Regions from separate parts of the Microbacterium sp. F01 genome, predicted to be linked through region 1. Evidence: riboswitches for the same ligand, from Rfam matches in the RefSeq annotation. Region 1 holds a riboswitch; each other region holds the start of a gene.
The links. A riboswitch is a leader RNA that binds a small molecule or an ion and turns the genes downstream of it on or off. The one in region 1 is predicted to bind thiamine pyrophosphate.

Region 1 (5,107 bases):
CGCGAGCACGCCGGCGAGCGAGAGCCGCTGCTTCTGCCCGCCCGAGAGCGCCTTCGTCGCACGGGCGAGGGGCACATCGAGCCCGACGGCGTCGAGTGCCTCGGCCACGCGGGAGGGGATCTCGGATGCCGGAACGCCGAGGTTCTCGCAGCCGAACGCCACGTCGTCGCCGACCTTCGACAGCACAACGCCGGCGTCGGGGTCCTGCAGCACGAGCCCGACGCGGCCGCGGTGGGCTTCGGCCCGCTCGCCGTCGATGAGGAGCGAGCCGGTCTCGTCGCCCTCGTCGGCGCCGCCGAGGAGGCCCGCCATCCCGGCGAGGAGCGTGGACTTGCCCGCGCCCGATGCTCCGAGCAGGAGCACGCGCTGACCGGGCTCGATCGTGAACGAGACGTCGTGGACGGCTGGCGCCCGCCGCCCGCCGTAGCGCCAGCCCCAGCCCGCCGCCGTGATGCGTGCCGGGTGGGTCGCCCTCACGTCAGACCTCGCGGCGCGCTTCGCGTCCGACCGCGAAGCGGTTGAGGGCGCCGGTAGCGGCGAGCCCGCGCACGGCGAACCAGCCGACGACGCCCGCGAGAAGGGCGCCCGAGACCGCCAGCGACACCAGGTAGATGACGTTGAACTCGAGGGTCTTGAGGATGTTCGGCGAGCTGCCGTAGAACAGCTCGAACACCCAGGCGCCGACCGCGGCGCCGACACCGGCGAGCATCGCGACGGGCAGCGTGAAGCGACGGTAGAGGAAGATCGCGAAGACGAGTTCCGCGCCGAGGCCCTGTACGAGGCCCGAGAAGAGCGTCGAGACGCCCCACACGTTGCCGATGAGCATCGAGACCAGCGCGGCGATCACCTCGACCAGCAGTGCCGCACCGGGCTTGCGGATGACGAGGCCGCCGATCACGCCGCCGATGAGCCAGATGCCGACGGCGATGCCGCCGAGGCCGGGGGTGAGGCCGTCCATCGCGACGAACCAGGTGCCGCCGACGGTGTTCCAGAGCCAGAAGACGAGGCCGATCGCGACACCGAGCACGGCCGCGACGACGATGTCGACGACCCGCCAGCGGAGGCTGCGCGGGGGCTGCGAGTGGTCCGCGAGGGGGGTGGATGCGGACGTGGACGCGTGCATATGAGCTCCTCCCTGCGCCGGCATGATCCGGATCAGGTTCGACGGTCGAAGCGTGGGTCGCTTCCTCTCAGCCCGGCTCACCGGACTCCCGTGGTTGTGGCGACGAGTATACCGCCGCTTCAGCGGGTATTTTGGGTGGGTGACATCGGACGACACCCCGGCACCCACGCGTCGCGCGCGACGCGTGCAGACCGGTGCCGTCTCGACGCCGGCGTCCGACGATGCCCCGGACGGCGGCATCCTCACGATCCAGACGGGTGAGACAGACACCGTCTACCCGCCGACGAGCACAGCTCCGGTGGACGTGACCGCTGTCGCGCCGACGATCGCGACCGTGCCCGTCGCCGATGTGCCCACGGTCGCGACGTGGAACCCGACGGACCCGGTCGACCCGTCCGACGTCGACCTCACCGCCGCCCCCACCGTCGCCGGCAGTCGCACCGCGCTGGCCTGGGTCGACGAAACCGTCGTCGAACACGGCGCAGCACCGGCCGACCTGTCGGCCGCGGCGACACCGTACGTGGCGGTCGACGCCGATCTCCTCTCCGACGCCCCGCGACGCTCCCCGTTCCGCGCCGCCGTCGTGGTGCCCACGCTTGCGATCGCGGCCGTGGTCGGCGCGTACGCGGCGACGACCCTGCTGTGGCCGCTGCACGCGGTCGCGCCCACCGTGACAGCGATGGAGGTGCAGCCGATCGCGGCGCCCGCCGCGGCGCCCGCATGGCCGGGTCAGGGAAGCGCCGCCGAGGCCGTCGCCGGCATCCCGGGAACGCTGGCCTCCACGGCCGACCCCGCCGCCATCGCGAGCATCACCAAGCTCGTGACCGCGCTGGTCGTGCTCGAGGAGATGCCGCTCGCCGTCGGCGAGCAGGGGCCGGAGTACCGCTTCACGTCCGCCGACCGCTCGCGCTACTGGCAGTACCGCGCAGGCGGCGAGTCCGCGCTCGACGTCCCGGTGGGCGGCTCGCTCACCGAGTACCAGATGCTCGAGGGCATGCTGATCGGCTCGGCGAACAACTACGCCGACCGCCTGGCGCAGGGCATCTGGCCGTCCGACGCCGTGTACGCCTCCGCCGCCAACGCCTGGCTGACCGCGCACGGCGTCCCCGGGATCACGGTCCGCGAGCCCACCGGCATGGACCCGCGCAACGCCGCGAGCCCCGAAGCCCTGGTGACGCTCGCGCAGAAGGCCCTGGCCCACCCCGTCATCGCCGAGATCGTCGCGAAGCAGTCCGTCGACCTCCCCGGCGCCGGACACGTCGAGAACACGAACGGCCTCCTCGCCGATCCGGGCGTCGTGGGGCTCAAGACGGGAACGCTCGACGCCTGGAATCTGCTGTCTGCCAAGGACGTCACGATCGGCGACAAGACCGTGCGCCTCTACGCCTCGGTGCTCGGACAGCCGGACGACGAGGCACGCCTCGCCGCCTCCCGCGCGCTGTACGCGCAGATGGAGGCGGAGCTGCAGCCCAAGCCCTCGGTGACGGCGAGCACTGTGGCCGGCCAGGTCGATACGCTGTGGGGCGACAAGGTCGACATCGTCACGTCGGGCGACGCGTCGGTCATCCTCTGGAACGGCGGCAGCGGCACGGTGGCGACCACGTACAGCCTGGGCGACAGCCGCGGCGCCGGCGATGTCGTCGGCTCTCTCAGCGTGACCGGACCGCTCGACACCGCCACCGTCGACCTGACGCTCGCGGCGGAGATCACCGAGCCGTCGCCGTGGTGGCGCCTCACGCACCCGCTGGATCTCTTCGGTCTCAACGGCTGAGGAACCGCCGAGCGCGCTCAGGCGGACGGGTGCCCGACGACGCGTGCACCGATGGCCCACGCCGGGAAGTGCGCGTCGGCGATCACGACCGCGTCGGAGTGCCCCATGCGGTCCAGGTGGAGCAGCAGCTCCCCGGTCAGCAGCGGGTTGATGCCCTCGAGCATGAGGATCCCTTCGTCAGCGGATGAGGCCTGCGGCGGCCAGATCGTCCCACAGTGCTGGCGGGATGTCGATCGCCATGAGCTCCGCGTTCCGGCGCAGCTGCTCGGGGCGACTGCTGCCGACGACGACCGAACGCACGGCGGCGTCGCGGAGCGGGAACTGCACCGCCGCAGCCGGCAGCGGCACGTCGTGCGCGCGGCACACGGCGAGGATCGCCTGCAGGCGCTCCCACAGCGGCTCCGGCATGCGTCCGTACTCATAGCGGTCGGAGCGCTCCGGCTCGTCCTTGGCGAGCAGACCGGAGTTGAAGACGGATGCTGCCACCACCCCGGTGCCTCTCGCGCGACAGGCCGGCAGCACGGCGTCGGCGGCCGGCTGCTCGAGCAGCGTGTACCGGCCGGCGATCATGATGAGGTCGAGATCGGCGCTCTCGACGGCCGCGGCGAGCGCCTCGCTCACCATCGAGCCGATGCCGATCGCGTCGACCGCGCCCTCGGCGCGCAGCAGCTCGAGTGCCGGGAACGCCTCGCGCAGCGCCAGGTCGAGGTCGTGCCGCTCGGGGTCGTGCAGGTAGAGCACGTCCACGCGGTCGAGGCCGAGGCGCTCGAGCGACTCCTCGAGGCTCGCGCGCACGCCCGACTCCGAGAAGTCCCACTCGCGGCGCAGCGTCGTCGGCACGTGGAAGTCGGCGGCGAGGTCGAGGCCCCCGTCGTCGTCGGGGTTGGGGCGGAGCAGGCGGCCGGCCTTCGTCGAGATCACGAACTCGTCGCGGGGCTTCGTCTTCAGGAACGCGCCCAGCCGCCGCTCCGACAGCCCGAGTCCGTAGTGCGGAGCAGTGTCGAAATAGCGGATGCCGCATTCCCACGCCGCGTCGAGGATGGCCCAGGCCTGCTCGTCGCTGAGCTCGCGGAACAGGTTGCCAACGTTCGCCGCGCCGTACCCGAGACGTGTGAGCGCGGGGTTCTGAAGAGCAGCGCGCTCAGGCCGCGGCATCCGTCGTCCCGAACTCGTACTCGGCGCGGCTGGCCGCCTTCATCTCCATGCCGGTGCCGGGTGCGGTCGGCGCCAGGTACACGCCGCCATGCACCTCGGTGGGCACCACGAAGTGCTCGTGCAGGTGGTCCACGTACTCGATCATGCGACCCTCGCGGGAGCCGGTGACGGCCACGAAGTCGAACATCGACAGGTGCTGCACGGCCTCGCAGAGGCCGACGCCCCCCGCGTGCGGGCACACGGGCACGCCGAACTTCGCAGCCAGCAGCAGGTTCGCGATGTTCTCGTTGACGCCGCCGACGCGGGCCGCGTCGATCTGCATGACCGAGATCGCGTCGGCCTGCAGCAGCTGCTTGAAGATCACGCGGTTCTGCGCGTGCTCGCCCGTCGCCACCCGCACGGGCGCGATGCCGCGCGCGATCTCGGCGTGGCCGAGCACGTCGTCGGGGCTCGTCGGCTCCTCGATCCACGCGAGGTCGAACTCGGCGAGCGCGTTCACCCACTCGATCGCCTCGGAGACCTCCCAGCGCTGGTTCGCGTCGATCGCGATCGGGAAGCCCTCGCCGCAGACCTCGCGGGCGACGCGGAGGCGACGGACGTCGTCCTCGAGGTCGGCGCCCACCTTGAGCTTGATCTGGCCGAACCCGTCCGCGATCGCCTCGCGGCAGAGGCGCGCGAGTTTCTCATCGGAGTACCCGAGCCAGCCAGGGCTGGTCGTGTACGCCGGGTAGCCGGTTGCGAGGAGTTCGCGCTCGCGCTCGGCGCGGCCGGGCTCGGCGGCGCGGAGGATCTGCAGCGCGTCCTCGGGGGTGAGCGCGTTCGTGAGGTAGCGGAAGTCGACGAGCCCGACGAGCTCCTCGGGGCTCATGCGCGACAGCAGCTGCCACAGCGGGAGTCCGGCGCGCTTGGCCTTGATGTCCCACAGCGCGTTCACGACCGCGCCGATCGCCATGTGCATCACGCCCTTCTCGGGGCCGAGCCAGCGCAGCTGCGAGTCGCCGGTGAGCTCGCGGTTGGTCGCGCCCATGTCGTCGAGGAGCGGCTCGAGCTCGCGGCCG
Region 2 (5,107 bases), 1.0 Mb from region 1:
CCAGGCGTGGGCGCCACGGTCGCACTCCCGGCCGGCGGAGCGGCGGTGGGCGACACCGCCGGCGCCGCCGCGGGTGTCGCGGCCGGCACAGCGGCAGCGACCGGTGCCGCTGCCGGCACGGCCCCTGCCCCGCGGGCCAGCACGCGGGCGACCATCAGCTCGAGCTGCAGGCGCGGCGAAGTGGCGCCGGTCATGTCGTCGAGGGTCGCGATGACGAGGTCGGCGATGTGCGACAGCCGCGACGGACCGAACGCGTCGGCCTGACGCTGCATGCGCGCGAGGTCGTCGGCCGAGACTCCGCGCAGCACCGCCGCCGCGCCCTGGCCGGTCGCCGACACCACGATGAGGTCGCGCAGACGCTCGAGCAGGTCGTCGACGAAGCGGCGCGGGTCTTGCCCGGTCTGCACCACGCGGTCGACGGCGGCGAACGCGGCCGACGCGTCGGAGGCGGCGAAGGCGTCGATCACCTCGTCGAGCAGCTCGGCGTGCGTGTAGCCGAGCAGCGCGACCGCGCGGGCGTAGGTGACCTTCGCGTCTTCCGAGCCGGCGATCAGCTGGTCGAGCAACGACAGCGTGTCTCGCGGCGACCCGCCGCCCGCGCGCACGACGAGCGGTAGCACGCCCTGCTCGACGTCGACGCCCTCCTGCGCGCACAGCTGCTCGACGTACTCGAGCATGGCCGCCGGGGGCACGAGACGGAACGGGTAGTGGTGCGTGCGCGAGCGGATGGTGCCGATGACCTTCTCGGGCTCGGTCGTCGCGAAGATGAACTTGACGTGGTCGGGCGGCTCTTCCACGAGCTTGAGCAGGGCGTTGAATCCCTGCGGGGTGACCATGTGCGCCTCGTCGAGGATGAAGATCTTGAAGCGGTCGCGGGCCGGTGCGAACACCGCGCGCTCGCGCAGATCACGGGCGTCGTCGACGCCGTTGTGGCTCGCCGCGTCGATCTCGACGACGTCGAGCGACCCGCCGCCGCCGCGACCGAGCTCGACGCAGCTGTCGCAGGTGCCGCATGGGGTGTCGGTCGGGCCCTGCGCGCAGTTGAGGCAGCGCGCGAGAATGCGGGCGGACGTGGTCTTTCCGCACCCGCGGGGGCCCGAGAACAGGTACGCATGACCGACCCGGTCGCCGCGCAGCGCGGTCATGAGCGGCTCGGTGACCTGCGACTGCCCGATCATCTCGCCGAACGACTCGGGCCGGTAACGGCGGTACAGGGCGGTGGTCACTCCCCCAGCCTACGGCGTGGGGCCGACATCGCGACCGTGCTTCGGGCAGGCTCCCGGCCGGGACGGCAGTCGCACCGGGCCGACGCCGACACAGGGCGTCGGCACGTCGAGATCGCCTGCTAGATTGCTCCGCAGTGACACGGGGTGCCCGCACAGCGGGCTGAGAACACACCCGTCGAACCTGATCTCGATCATGCGAGCGAAGGGATGTCGCGATGAACGCGCGCACCGAAGCACACCTGTCCGCCCTCTCCCCCGCCGCCGCGCTGACGGCGCTGCGGGAGGCCTCACCGCTGGTGCAGTGCATCACGAACGCGGTGGTGACGAACTACACCGCGAATGCGCTCCTGGCGGTGGGCGCCGCCCCCGCGATGTGCGACATCCCGGGCGAAGCCGGCCTCTTCGCCGGGGTCGCCGACGGGGTGCTCGTCAACCTCGGCACGCCCGCCGCCGAGCAGCGCGATGCCGCCCGCGAGGCGGTGCGTGCCGGCACACCGTGGGTGCTCGACCCCGTCGCCGTCGGTGTCCTCCCCGTGCGCACGGCCCTCGCCGCCGAACTGCTCGAGCACCGTCCCGCCATCGTCCGCGGCAACGCCTCCGAGATCCTCGCCGTCGCCGGTGAGGGCGGCGGCGGGCGCGGAGTCGACGCGACGGACGGAACGGATGCTGCGGCCGGCGCCGCGCGATCGCTGGCGCTGCGCACCCGCGGCGTGGTGGCCGTGTCGGGCCCGGTCGATCTCGTCACCGACGGCGAGCGTGTCGTTCGGATCGCGGGCGGGGACGCGCTCCTCACCCGCATCACCGGCGGCGGCTGCTCGCTCGGCGCGGTGATGGCCGCGCTCGTCGGTGTCTGCGCTCCGTTCGAGGCGGCGGTCGCGGCATCCGTCCTCTATGCGGTCGCATCGGAACGGGCCGCCGCCCGCGCAGATGGACCGGGCTCGTTCGCCGTCGCGTTCCTGGATGCGCTCGACGCCGTGGCCGCTCAGCCGGCCGAGCTCGACGCGCGCCTCGCCGACGTGCTGGCGATCCGATGACCCGGCCCGGAGCACGCCTCGCGCTGCACCTCGTGACCGACGACCGGCTGCCGTTCGACCGGCTGCTCGCGGTGGTCGACGCCGCGGCGGGCGCGAGCGTCGACGTCGTGCAGCTACGGGCCAAGTCGGTGACCGCTCGTGAGCTCATCCGGCAGGCGACCGCGCTGTCGGAGGTCATCGACCGCCGCTGCCTGCTGCTCATCAACGACCGCGTCGACGTCGCGGTGGCGGCACGGGAGGCCGGAGCCCGCGTCGACGGCGTCCACCTCGGCCAGGGCGACCTGCCGCCCGAGACCGCGCGCCGCCTCCTCGGGGCGCACGCCGTGATCGGATGGACCGCGAACTCCGCGGAGCACCGGGCTGCGGCATCCTCGCCCCGCAACTGCACGATCGACTACCTCGGCGTGGGCGTGATCCGCCCGACGTCGACGAAGCCCGACCATCCGCCGGCGCTCGGCGTGGACGGCTTCGCGGCGTTCGCGGCCGGTACGGACCTGCCGTGCGTCGCGATCGGCGGCGTGGTCGAGCCGGACGTCGCGGCGCTCCGCGACGCCGGGGCGGCCGGCATCGCCGTGGTGTCGGCGATCTGCGGGGCGAACGATCCCGCCGCTGCGGCGCGCGCGCTGCGCAGCGCCGCCGATGCCCCCTCCCTCGAGGGGGTCGCGTGATGACCGACACCACGCTGGCTGTGCCCGCCCCGATCACGGCTCGAGCGACAGCGATCCCGCGCGTGCTCAGCATCGCGGGCACCGACCCGACCGGCGGCGCGGGGGTGCAGGCCGACCTCAAATCGATCGGCGCGCTCGGCGGCTACGGCATGGCCGTGGTCACCGCGCTCGTGGCGCAGAACACCCGCGGCGTGCGCGAGGTGCATGTTCCGCCGACCGCGTTCCTCGCCGCGCAGCTCGACGCCGTATCGGACGACGTCGAGATCGACGCGGTGAAGATCGGGATGCTGCAATCCGACGAGATCATCGGCACCGTGCGCGCGTGGCTCGGCCGGGTGCGCCCGCCGATCGTCGTGCTCGACCCCGTCATGGTCGCGACGAGCGGCGATCGGCTGCTGGACCCCGCGGCAGAGGAGGCGCTGCGCGAGCTCGCCGGCGAGGTCGACCTCATCACGCCGAACCTCGCGGAACTCGCGGTTCTCACTCGGCGCGCTCGTGCGACCACGTGGGCGCAGGCCCTCGACGACGCGCGGACCCTCGCACGCGAGACCGGCACGACGGTGCTGCTCAAGGGCGGACACCTCGACGGCGCCGACTGCCCCGACGCCGTCGTTGCGGCGGACGGCGCGGTGCGCGAGGTGTCCGGTGAGCGCGTCGAGACCCGCAACACCCACGGCACCGGCTGCTCGCTGTCGTCGGCGATGGCGACGCTGCGCGCGGGAGGCGCGTCCTGGCCGGACGCGCTGGAGCGCGCCAAGACCTGGCTCACCGGGGCGCTCGCGCACGCGCACGGCCTGCGGGTCGGCGAGGGGAACGGTCCGATCGACCACTTCCACGAGCACCGGGACGCAGCATCCATCCCCGCAGTGTCATGGTCGACGTTGGCGTGGGATGCCGCGGCCGGTGTGCGCGCCGACGTCGACGACCTCGAGTTCGTGCGCGGGCTCGGCGACGGCACGCTGTCGCGCGAGACGTTCCTGCGCTACCTGGCTCAGGACGCGATCTACCTCGGCGAGTACTCCCGCGTGCTCGCGAAGGCGAGCGCGATCGCGCCCACGCCGGAGGAGCAGGCGTTCTGGGCGCGGGCGGCCGAATCCTCGATCGTCGAGGAGCGCCGGCTGCACGAGTCGCACCTCGGCGCGGCGACGGTGGCCCCTGCGCCGCAGAACCTCGCGTACACGAACCACCTGCACGCGTCGGCCCGCTCGTACGGCGAGCTGGTGGCGGCGCTCCTGCCGTGCTTCTGGCTGTACACCGACCTCGGCATCCGTCTCGCCGCCCGGCGCCACGACGCGCACCCGTACGACGACTGGCTCGCGATGTACGCCGACCCCGCGTTCACCGCGGCCACCGCCCGCGCGACCGAGATCGCCGACGCTGCGGCGCGCGAGGCCGGACCGCTCGAGCGCGCGCGGATGGACGCGGCCTTCGCCCGGTCGATGGAGCACGAGCGGGAGTTCTTCGCGCGGGCGTGATCCCCGGAACGCGCCGTCGACGAGATCAGGAGATCTGGCTGCGACAGGACGACTCCGCCCGGATCGTCCTGTGCTCGCCAGATCTCCGATCTCGGAAAGACCCCTAGGTGTACTCGGCTGTCAGGTTGGTGACACCCGGCTGAGTGGGGTGCCGCCGATGGCTGAGTGGTATCGCTGAGTGTTGTAGTGCTCGAGCCAGGGTGCAAGGGCGGCGGCGCGTTGGTCGTTCGAGGTGAACACTTGCCGGTATGCCCATTCGGTTTGCAGGGTGCGGTTCAGTCGTTCCACCTTGCCGTTCTGCCAGGGACAGTGGGGGCGGATCAGCACGTGTTTGGCGCCGAGCGCGGCAAGCACGTCCTGGACGTCGTTGGAGAGCCGGTAGCTGAAATGGTTGTCGGTCATGACCCGCTCGATGCGGGTGATGCCGTGGTCGCGGAAGTAGGCGGCAGCCCGGGTGAGGAACCCGGCGCAGGTGGCGCCCTTCTCGTCCGGGTGGATCTCGGAGTACGCCAGTCGGGAGTGATCGTCGACGAGTGAGTGCACGTAGTCGAACCCGATCCGGGCTCTCCTGTGGGCGGCGGTGTCGCCGGCCGATCTGCCGTGCGCACGCCACCCGCCGCCGTCGGGGATGCGGCCCAGCTTTTTCACGTCCATGTGCACCAGCTCGCCGGGTCGGGCGCGTTCGTAGCGGACAGTGGTGGTCT
Region 3 (5,107 bases), 760 kb from region 1:
GCCGGTCCCCCTGATCGACGCCGACCAGAAGCGTCTCGTTCCGCAGGTATCCCGTCGCCCGCTCGCCGGATTGCAGCTCGCGCACGAACCCGGGGTACCGCGACGCGGACTCCCGCATCGCCGGCAGGAGCGCGTCTTCCTGGAAGTGGTACTCGCTGACCGGGGCGAGCATGCCCGCCGCCGCGAAGGTCGCGCCCTGGGCCGGTGCCGGGTCGATCAGCACCACCGAGCGACCGGTCTGCGACGCACGCCAGGCGATGCTCAGCCCGATGATCCCACCACCGACGACGATCACATCGGCCGTGCTCGGACGGTCGAGGCCCCGCGGATCCGCCGCTACGCTGAGCCGATGTCCATCGCCACCGCACGCCTCTACCTCTGCACCGACGCGCGAGCCGGTCGGGGCGATTTCGCCGATTTCGTGGATGCTGCGTTCGCGGGCGGCGTCGACATCATGCAGTTGCGGGACAAGGCCGTCGAAGGCGGCGAGCAGCTCGAGCTGCTGGGCGTCCTCGCCGAAGCTGCCGCGCGCCACGACGCGCTCTGGTCCGTCAACGACCGCGCCGACATCGCCCGGGTCACGAGCGCCCCGGTGCTCCACCTGGGTCAGAAGGACCTTCCCGAGCGGCTCGTCCGGACGATCGTGGGGCAGCAGACCGTGGTCGGCAAGTCGACCCACACTCCCGAGCAGGTCGATGTCGCCGCCGTCGCGGACGACCTCGACTACTTCTGCGTCGGACCGGTCTGGGCGACCCCGACCAAGCCCGGTCGCGCCGCCGTCGGAACCGAACTCGTCCGCTATGCGGCGAGCACCGGCACGACGCGGCCGTGGTTCGCCATCGGCGGCATCGACCTGTCGAACATCGAGGAGGTCGTGGCAGCGGGTGCCCAGCGCGTGGTCGTCGTCCGGGCGATCACCGAGTCCGACGACCCCGCCGACAGTGCGCGGCGACTCCGGGCCGCCCTCCCGGCGGTGGTGCCGGTGGGGGCCTCCTGAACTCTCGGCGCCCCGCTCGGCCGAACCTTCGTCGTTCGGGTGAGCCATCTGCCGCCGCCTACGGCTCGCGCAGCGCCGGCACAGGAAGATAGACCCTCCCGCCGGATTCCCGGAACTCCGCCGACTTCTCCGCCATCCCGGTCGTGCGCGCAGACTCGCCGACGAGCCCGAACTGGTCGCGGATGTCCTGCGAGATCCGCATCGAGCAGAACTTCGGTCCGCACATCGAGCAGAAGTGCGCTGTCTTCGCCGGCTCCGCCGGCAGCGTCTCGTCGTGGAAGGCCTCCGCAGTGACCGGGTCGAGCGACAGCGCGAACTGGTCCCGCCACCGGAACTCGAACCGCGCCCTCGACAGCGCGTCGTCCCGCGCCTGCGCCCCCGGGTGCCCCTTCGCGAGGTCGGCAGCGTGCGCCGCGATCTTGTAGCTGATGACCCCGGTCTTCACGTCGTCCCGGTTCGGCAGCCCGAGGTGCTCCTTCGGAGTGACGTAGCAGAGCATCGCGGTGCCGTAGCGTGCGATCTCGGTCGCGCCGATCGCCGAGGTGATGTGGTCGTAGCCGGGGGCGATATCGGTCACGAGAGGGCCGAGCGTGTAGAACGGGGCGCCGTCGCACAGGTCCTGCTGGCGCTCGACGTTCTCGCGCACGAGGTGGAACGGCACGTGCCCGGGGCCCTCCACCATCACCTGCACGTCGTACTCCCACGCCCGCTTCGTCAGCTCGGCGAGCGTGTCGAGCTCCGCGAACTGCGCCGCGTCGTTGGCGTCCGCGATCGACCCGGGCCGCAGCCCGTCTCCCAGCGAGAATGCGACGTCGTACCGCGCGAAGATCTCGCACAGCTCGTCGAAGTGGGTGTAGAGGAAGTTCTCCTGGTGGTGGGCCAGGCACCAGCCGGCCATGATCGAGCCACCGCGCGAGACGATCCCCGTCACCCGCTCTGCTGTCAGCGGCACGTACCGCAATAGCACGCCGGCGTGGACGGTCATGTAGTCCACGCCCTGCTCGCACTGCTCGATGACGGTGTCGCGGTACACCTCCCACGTGAGCGCCGACGCGTCGCCGTTCACCTTCTCCAGCGCCTGGTAGATCGGCACCGTGCCGATCGGCACCGGCGAATTGCGCACGATCCACTCGCGCGTGGTGTGGATGTCATCCCCGGTCGACAGGTCCATGACGGTGTCGGCGCCCCAGGTCGTCGCCCACTGCAGCTTCGACACCTCGTCCGCGATCGAACTCGTCACCGCGGAGTTGCCGATGTTGGCATTGATCTTCACCAGGAACGCCTTGCCGATGATCATCGGCTCCGACTCCGGGTGGTTCACGTTGTTCGGGATGATCGCCCGTCCGGCCGCCACCTCGGAACGGACCAGCTCCACGTCGCAGTTCTCCCGCAGCGCGACGAACCGCATCTCCGGGGTGACCACGCCCGCGCGGGCGTAGTGCATCTGCGTGACTCTGCGCCCGGGCTTCGCCCGGCGCGGGCGGCGCTTCTCGCCTTTCCATTCGACGGATGCTGCGCCCCGCCGCACTGCGGAACGGCCGTCGTCGTGCAGATCGCGGTCGCGACCCGCGTATTCATCGGTGTCGTCGCGGGCGGCGATCCATTGCTCACGCAGCGGCTCGAGCCCCCGCACCGGGTCACTGCCAGGCCCCTGGGTGCGGTACACGATCACGGGTGCGTTGACCGAACCATCCGGCGACACGTTGAGCGAGATCTGGTCGACCGGCACGCGGATGTCGTGTTCGGTGTCGTGCAGGTGCGCGAGAACGCGCGATGAATGGACGGACTCCATGGAGGCGACTCCTACTTCCTTCGCCGGCATTACCCGGACAGGTTCGAACGGTCGCAGGCCGCGTCAGCCCGATCTCAGCCCTTGCGAGGGCACCCGTGTGGATAGCGCAACGCTACCGCACCTTCCGGCGCCGCCCCGCCCTCAGCGGCGCGGCGCGACCGGGAGCCGTACTGGACAATCTTGTCCGGTCAGGCTCTACGATGAAGCGGCGGGTCGACGCAGACCCGCGAGAACGGAGCAGGCATGGACATCTCGGCAGTGGATCCGGCACTGCGTGAGGCGACCGCGAAGGCACCGACCGTCGATCTCGAGAACAGCGCGGTGCGCTGGCTCGCAGCGACCGCGTCGTCGCTCATTCCCGGCAAGCGCGTGGACGGCGTGGAGCGCCGCACGCTCCGCCACGACGGCGTGAAGCTGCGGGTCTACACTCCTGCCCGGCCATCCGGAGCGGGGCTGCTGTGGATCCACGGCGGCGGGCTCGTGCTGGGCGCCGCCGCGATGGACGACGTGCACTGCGGCGAGACGGCGCGCGACACCGGGGTCACGATCGTCTCGGTCGACTACCGCCTCGCGCCGAAGCATCCGTTCCCCGCGCAGCGATCGACGACTGCTTCACCGGATGGCAGTGGATGCGCGCCAACGCGGAGGCTCTCGGCCTCGACACCGGGCGCCTCGCGATCGGCGGGCAGAGCGCCGGCGGCGGGCTCGCCGCAAGCCTCGTCCAGCGGGCGATCGACGCGGGCGACCCCGTCGCTGCACAGTGGCTGTTCTGCCCGATGCTCGACGACCGCACGGCCGCGGACCGCGGCCACGACGCCGCCGACCACTTCATCTGGAGCAACCGCTCGAACCGTGTCGGCTGGTCGTCGTATCTCGGCGCGGGCGTCGGGGCGCAGTCGCTCCCCCCGTACGCGGCGCCGGCACGCCGCGAAGACCTCAGCGATATGCCGCCGACCTGGATGTACACCTCCGACATCGAGCTGTTCCATGACGAGGACATCGAGTACGCGAACCGGCTCCGAGCGGCAGGCGCGGATGTCACCGTCGAGGTGGTCGGCGGTGCGCCGCACGGGTTCGAGGCGTGGGCATCCGACCACCCGATGGCGCGCAAGCTCTTCGCGACCGCCCGCGCCTGGCTCGAGGAGCGCCTCGAGCGCTGAGCGTCCTGGCCGGATTACTTGTCGGACGATTCGACATTGCGGTAAGACATGCCCATGGCGACGACAGGTGGTGAACGTCCGACCCGGGTTCCGCTCGTCGGCCAGCTCCGGTCCTATCAACGCGTGTGGCTGCGCGGCGACGTGATCGCCGGGGTCACGGTCGCCGCCCTCATCGTCCCGAAGAACCTGGGATACGCCGGCATCGCGGGGGTGCCGCTGCAGAACGGACTCTATGCGGCCGCGGCCGGCGCGATCTTGTACGCGATCTTCGGGACGAGCCGGCAGATCTCGATGGGTCCGAGTTCTGGTCTCGCGGCCGTTGCGGCCAGTGCCGTGCTCGCCGCCGGCATCGCCGGCGAGCAGGACGTCGCGTCGTTCGTCGCCGGCATCACGCTCGCCTCGGGCATCGTGTTCCTGCTGCTCGCCGTCTTCAGGATGGGCTGGATCGCCCAGTTCCTCTCGCGAGCGGTGGTGACCGGCTTCCTCTTCGGCGCCGCGATCGACGTCGTGATCGGCGAGCTCCCCAAGCTCACCGGAACCGAGACCACGGGCGCGAATCCGATCCAGGAACTGTGGTCGTGGTTCGGGACGCTGGACGCGGTGCACGGGACGACGGCGCTCGTCGGGGTCATCTCTCTCCTCGTCGTCTTCGGGCTCCGGGTGATCGCGCCGCGGGTTCCCGGCGCCCTGGTGCTCGTCGTGGGCGGGCTGCTGGCGTCGGCGCTGTTCGATCTCGGGGCCAAGGGAGTGGCGGTGGTCGGGGACGTGCCGGCGGGCCTGCCCGCGCTGCAGGTTCCGAACGGTCAGCTGCTGTGGGATCACGTGGGCACCGTCGCCGTCGCCGCCGTGGCGCTGGTCATGATCGGCTTCTCCCAGACGGCGGGCGACGCGCGCACGTTCGCGGCCAAGCATCGCTATCGAATCGACATCAACCAGGAATCCGTCGCGCAGTCGTTCGCCAACATCGGCTCCGGGCTTTTCCAAGGGATGCCGGTTTCCACCAGTCTCTCGGCGAGCTCGCTGAACGACCGCTCGGGGGCCAAGACGGGGCTGGCATCGCTGACCTCCGGCGTGACGGTGCTCCTGACGCTCCTGTTTCTGGCGCCGCTCTTCTCCGACTTGCCCAAGGCCGTCCTCGGTGCGCTGATCATCGAGGCC

Region 2: linked by a shared signal. The riboswitch ahead of thiM (hydroxyethylthiazole kinase) and the one ahead of ACVN90_RS18735 (ECF transporter S component) in region 1 are both predicted to bind thiamine pyrophosphate.
Region 3: linked by a shared signal. The riboswitch ahead of thiC (phosphomethylpyrimidine synthase ThiC) and the one ahead of ACVN90_RS18735 (ECF transporter S component) in region 1 are both predicted to bind thiamine pyrophosphate.

The regions. Positions count from the first base shown of each region.
Region 1 covers NZ_CM149592.1:4,093,697-4,098,803, forward strand. The annotation lists gene ACVN90_RS18730 (ABC transporter ATP-binding protein) at 1-477, opposite strand, end outside; gene ACVN90_RS18735 (ECF transporter S component) at 479-1,123, opposite strand; TPP riboswitch at 1,116-1,225, opposite strand; gene ACVN90_RS18740 (D-alanyl-D-alanine carboxypeptidase family protein) at 1,263-2,894, shown strand; gene ACVN90_RS18745 (RbsD/FucU domain-containing protein) at 2,912-3,058, opposite strand; gene ACVN90_RS18750 (aldo/keto reductase) at 3,072-4,049, opposite strand; gene ACVN90_RS18755 (L-fuconate dehydratase) at 4,036-5,107, opposite strand, start outside.
Region 2 covers NZ_CM149592.1:3,084,941-3,090,047, forward strand. The annotation lists gene ACVN90_RS14190 (DNA polymerase III subunit gamma and tau) at 1-1,226, opposite strand, end outside; TPP riboswitch at 1,357-1,451, shown strand; gene thiM (hydroxyethylthiazole kinase) at 1,442-2,260, shown strand; gene thiE (thiamine phosphate synthase) at 2,257-2,928, shown strand; gene ACVN90_RS14205 (bifunctional hydroxymethylpyrimidine kinase/phosphomethylpyrimidine kinase) at 2,928-4,403, shown strand; gene ACVN90_RS14210 (IS481 family transposase) at 4,524-5,107, opposite strand, start outside.
Region 3 covers NZ_CM149592.1:289,892-294,998, reverse strand. The annotation lists gene thiO (glycine oxidase ThiO) at 1-295, opposite strand, end outside; gene thiE (thiamine phosphate synthase) at 350-997, shown strand; gene thiC (phosphomethylpyrimidine synthase ThiC) at 1,056-2,789, opposite strand; TPP riboswitch at 2,788-2,896, opposite strand; partial or broken gene ACVN90_RS01340 (alpha/beta hydrolase) at 3,033-3,326, shown strand; gene ACVN90_RS01335 (alpha/beta hydrolase fold domain-containing protein) at 3,419-3,949, shown strand; gene ACVN90_RS01330 (SulP family inorganic anion transporter) at 4,004-5,107, shown strand, end outside.